2 regions of the Blautia fusiformis genome follow, and region 2 is predicted to be linked to the other one. Evidence: riboswitches for the same ligand, from Rfam matches in the RefSeq annotation. Region 2 holds a riboswitch; the other holds the start of a gene.

Region 1 (2,206 bases), on a different contig from region 2:
ATTGATGATGATTCCATATTGGGACGTGATAAGGATGGCACATTAAATGAGGAGTATTGTAAGTGGTGCTATGCAGATGGAACATACACATATAATGATATGGATGAATTGATTGATGTTTGTGTAAAGAATATGGTAAATGAAAGCTTTACCGAAGAACAGGCACGCACTTATCTGAAAGAAATGCTTCCAAAGTTAGATTACTGGAAAAGGTATGATGAACTTAGTGACAATGGGCAGTTTGAAGAGTTTAAAATGCAATTGATAAATGAAATAAATGATTTACATATAGATGGACTTCCAAGGGTAGACAGACTGAATGCACTTGTAGGTAAATATGTAAATCTGGAATATGCACTGCCAAATGGACAAAAAGTGAAATTTCTGGATGACCAGAAAACTTATCTGGGAAATCAAATGGAATCTGAATTCGGAGGGGACAGATACTTCGGTATTCTGGCAAATATGGATTTTATTATGATATGTACATATGAGAAAGACGGTGAAAATCCTGAATTGGTTATATACAAAAAAAGATGAGTATAGTATGCGGATTAGTGATTAGTTTCGTTACCGTTCAATGATAATATTCCGCATGGAATGAGTAAAATAAAAATTCCGCTTTACAAATGACAGATAAAGTATTAAAATAAACAAAAAGATATCTTCAGGGCAGGGTGTGATTCCCTACCGGCGGTAGAGCCCGCGAGCCGAAAGGTATGATCCGGTGAGATTCCGGGGCCGACAGTATAGTCTGGATGGAAGAAGATGATAGTACAGTTGATTTTTGTATGAATGAATGTAGTATCAGAGCTCTGAGATGGTGATCCATTTCAGAGCTTTTTATGTAGGAAATAATCAGACATTCATTTATTGATCATATGTAACAGATCAATTCCACCCTGCAGATATTTCTGCAGGCTTTTTTTGTATTTGGCACATCGTTTTCGAAATAAATATACCACTCACTTGCCTGTGAATCCGATTGCACAGGTCTAAAAGCCTCGGCGCACCAGGCAAAGAACAGGAATAAGAAAGAAGGAATAAAAATGACGGATCAGGAATATATGCTTCGGGCGATTCAGCTGGCCAAAAAAGGAGAAGGCTGGACGAATCCCAATCCGATGGTAGGGGCAGTGATCGTAAAAGACGGAAGGATCATCGGGGAAGGCTATCATAAAAAGTATGGAGAACTTCATGCGGAACGTAATGCAATTGCTTCCCTCACAGAATCAGCAGAAGGTGCGGTGATTTATGTTACGCTGGAGCCTTGCTGTCATCATGGAAAAACACCTCCATGTACGGAAGCGATCATTGAACAGAAGATCAGAAAAGTGGTGATCGGTTCCCGAGATCCGAATCCGAAAGTGGCAGGAAAAGGTGTACAGATGTTAAGGGAAGCCGGTGTAACAGTAGTTGAAGATTTTATGAGAGAAGAATGTGATCAGCTGAATCCGGTTTTTTTCCATTATATTACTACGAAAACCCCATACGTGGTGATGAAGTATGCCATGACACTGGATGGGAAGATCGCAACGAAGACAGGAGCATCAAAATGGATCACCGGAGAAGCGGCAAGAAAAGAAGTACAGCATATGCGGCATCAGTACATGGGGATCATGGCAGGTATTGGAACTGTGCTTGCAGATGATCCGATGTTGAACGTCCGGGTAGAAGGCTGGAAAAGTCCTGTCAGGATTGTGTGCGACAGTAAGCTCAGGATCCCGCCGGACAGTCAGATCGTAAAAAGTGCGGAAAAGTACCGGACGATCGTGGCTTATGCAGATCAGAAAAATACAGAAGAAAAAATAAAAATATTACATACCATGGGAGTTGAGACCATTTACTGTCCGGATGAAAAGGATCAGATAGACCTTAAAAAGTTGATGACAGATCTTGGAAACAGGGGTATTGACAGCATCCTCCTGGAGGGAGGCGGTACGTTAAATGACAGTGCCCTGCGAGCCGGAATTGTAAAGGAAGTACAGGCTTTTGTGGCACCAAAGCTGTTTGGTGGTGTGGCCGGGAAGACACCGGTAGAAGGTATCGGAGTTGAATTCCCGTCTGAAGCAGTAGAACTGAAATATACAGATATCTGCCAGATCGGTGAGGACATCCGGATAAGATGTCAGGTGTGTGAGAAAAAACAGGAGGAATCATGTTTACAGGAATCGTAGAAGAGAAAGGAAAAGTCCGTTATATACAG
Region 2 (2,206 bases):
AACCATTTATGGTACCGGTTATTATAAAGGTACTGCAACCATTCATTTCAAGATCATAAAAAAGACAGAAAAGTTTGTCAGCAATGTTAAGCTAAACAGAACCTCTTACACTTATACGGGAAAAACCATCCGGCCATCAGTAACCGTAACTGTAAATGGAAAGAAGATCGGTGCGAGTGCTTATAAGCTGTATTACAAAAATAATAAAAACTCCGGAATTGGAACTGTGCAGGTCAGAGGGACTGGAAAATACAGTCGTATCAACAAAACGATTACCTTTAAGATCCTGCCTCCAAAAACTCTGCTGACAGGACTGAAAAAAGCAAACAGATCCTTTATCGCAAGCTGGAAGAAAAATATACAGGCAACCGGCTATCAGATCCAGTATGCAGCAGACAGCAGATTTACAAAAGAAAGAAAAACGGTCACAGTTGGAAAACAGTCTGCGACCAGATATAAGATATCAGGACTGAAAAACAAAAAGACCTATTATGTCCGCATCCGGTCATATAAAAGAGTCGGAAAAAAGATTCTTTACAGTAGCTGGAGTACGGTAAAGAAAATCCGGGTTTGATCATAAATGAGCGGATCTCAGACCCATATAAATGGAGAACAATACTTCCGGGACAGAATTAAGCCTTGTAATTATAAAAAGAGCGCGTTATAATGAACTCATAAAAAAGGAAATTTCTTCGGGGCAGGGTGTGATTCCCTACCGGCGGTATAGTCCGCGACCCGCTTTGGCGGCTGATCTGGTGAAATTCCGGAACCGACAGTAAAGTCTGGATGAGAGAAGAACGCGCAGTATTTAAAGAACGTGCTCAGTGCCCCGGGAAGAAGCTCCCGGGGCTTTTTATGTGAAGAAATAGAAATTTTTTTCGCATAAAGATTTCTTGTGGAAATTTTCTTTGAATATTTCTGAAGAAGGAGAGAGAGTTATGAGTGAACAGATATTACAGAGAGGAAATGCCGTGGAAAGAAGCAGAACAAGAACCATCGCGCAGGTAGCCATGCTTGGTGCTGTGGCAGGAGTATTAATGAATCTTGAGTTTCCGATCCCGTTTCTTGCACCATCTTTTTATCAGCTTGATTTTTCCGAGGTACCGGTTATGGTAGGAACCTTCGCTATGGGACCTGTGGCAGGTATCCTGATCGAACTTGTGAAGATTCTCGTACATCTTGTGACTAAGGGGACCATGACTGCCGGTGTTGGTGATGTTGCCAATTTCCTGTTTGGATGTGCCTATGTGGTACCGGCCGGCCTGATCTACCGTTTCCGTCACAAAAAGAGCAGAGTACATGCAGTTGCAGGTATGGCAGCAGGAACAGTCCTGACAGCGATCCTTGCATGCTTTGTCAATGCCTTTGTATTGCTTCCGGCTTACGGTAAGGCGTTTGGAATGCCGATCGAGACCTTTATCCAGATGGGAAGCGCAGTACACAGCTCCGTAAACGGACTGCTTACCTTTGCACTGCTGATCATTGCTCCGTTTAATATCTTTAAATATGCACTGACATCTCTGATCGTATTTGTAATTTATAAGAAGATCCGTGTTGTACTGAAGGGTGACTGATCATAAGCAGCTGCCGGAGGATGAAGAAAAGATCAGAAATTGGTGGTTTCAGATAAATATCTGAGAATGTGAGAAATGCCATGTAATATATTGCCGATGGGCAGTAAATTACATGGCATTTTTTATGTTATAGGAAATTACTCCGTAATGTTCCCATAACATAAAAAAGCCCTCCGGGCAGGATCGCACTGCGACGGAGAGGAATAATGTCGCTGAAGCGACCCGTCGCAGGCGGAGAATCCTGCAAGCAGGATTCTTTCTTGTGTCAGGCGTTTTGTTCTGCAGCTTTCATGACTCCAAGCTCACGTCTGGCAAAAACAACGGCCAGCACAAATGCAGAGGTATCTGCAATTGGTCCTGCGTACATGACGCCATCGATTCCGAAGAAGACCGGGAAGATGACGATCAGCGGCAGCAGGAAGAGCACCTGCCTTGTGAGGGACATGATCACACCAAGCCGGGCTTTTCCAATGGAGGTAAAAAAGCCGGCGGACATAGGCTGGATCCCGTTGGCAAAGGTCATCAGCATGAAGATGCGGAGATATTTTTCTGCAAAATGAAAGTACAGGTCGCTGCCGTTTCCGAAGATGCCTACGATCTGATGCGGGAAGAACTGGAAGCAGATAAAAAAT

Evidence for each region. Region 2 has a riboswitch for FMN ahead of LKD46_RS14315 (ECF transporter S component). Riboswitches for the same ligand answer to the same signal wherever they lie in the genome.
Region 1: it holds a riboswitch for FMN, as region 2 does, so the genes downstream of both, ribD (bifunctional diaminohydroxyphosphoribosylaminopyrimidine deaminase/5-amino-6-(5-phosphoribosylamino)uracil reductase RibD) here and LKD46_RS14315 (ECF transporter S component) in region 2, are expected to answer to the same signal.

The regions. Positions count from the first base shown of each region.
Region 1 is NZ_JAJEPT010000002.1:272,384-274,589, forward strand. Features, by position in the region: gene LKD46_RS03175 (zinc ribbon domain-containing protein) at 1-540, shown strand, start outside; FMN riboswitch at 660-774, shown strand; gene ribD (bifunctional diaminohydroxyphosphoribosylaminopyrimidine deaminase/5-amino-6-(5-phosphoribosylamino)uracil reductase RibD) at 1,050-2,177, shown strand; gene ribE (riboflavin synthase) at 2,159-2,206, shown strand, end outside.
Region 2 is NZ_JAJEPT010000019.1:21,121-23,326, forward strand. Features, by position in the region: gene LKD46_RS14310 (fibronectin type III domain-containing protein) at 1-574, shown strand, start outside; FMN riboswitch at 685-802, shown strand; gene LKD46_RS14315 (ECF transporter S component) at 939-1,574, shown strand; gene LKD46_RS14320 (MATE family efflux transporter) at 1,840-2,206, opposite strand, start outside.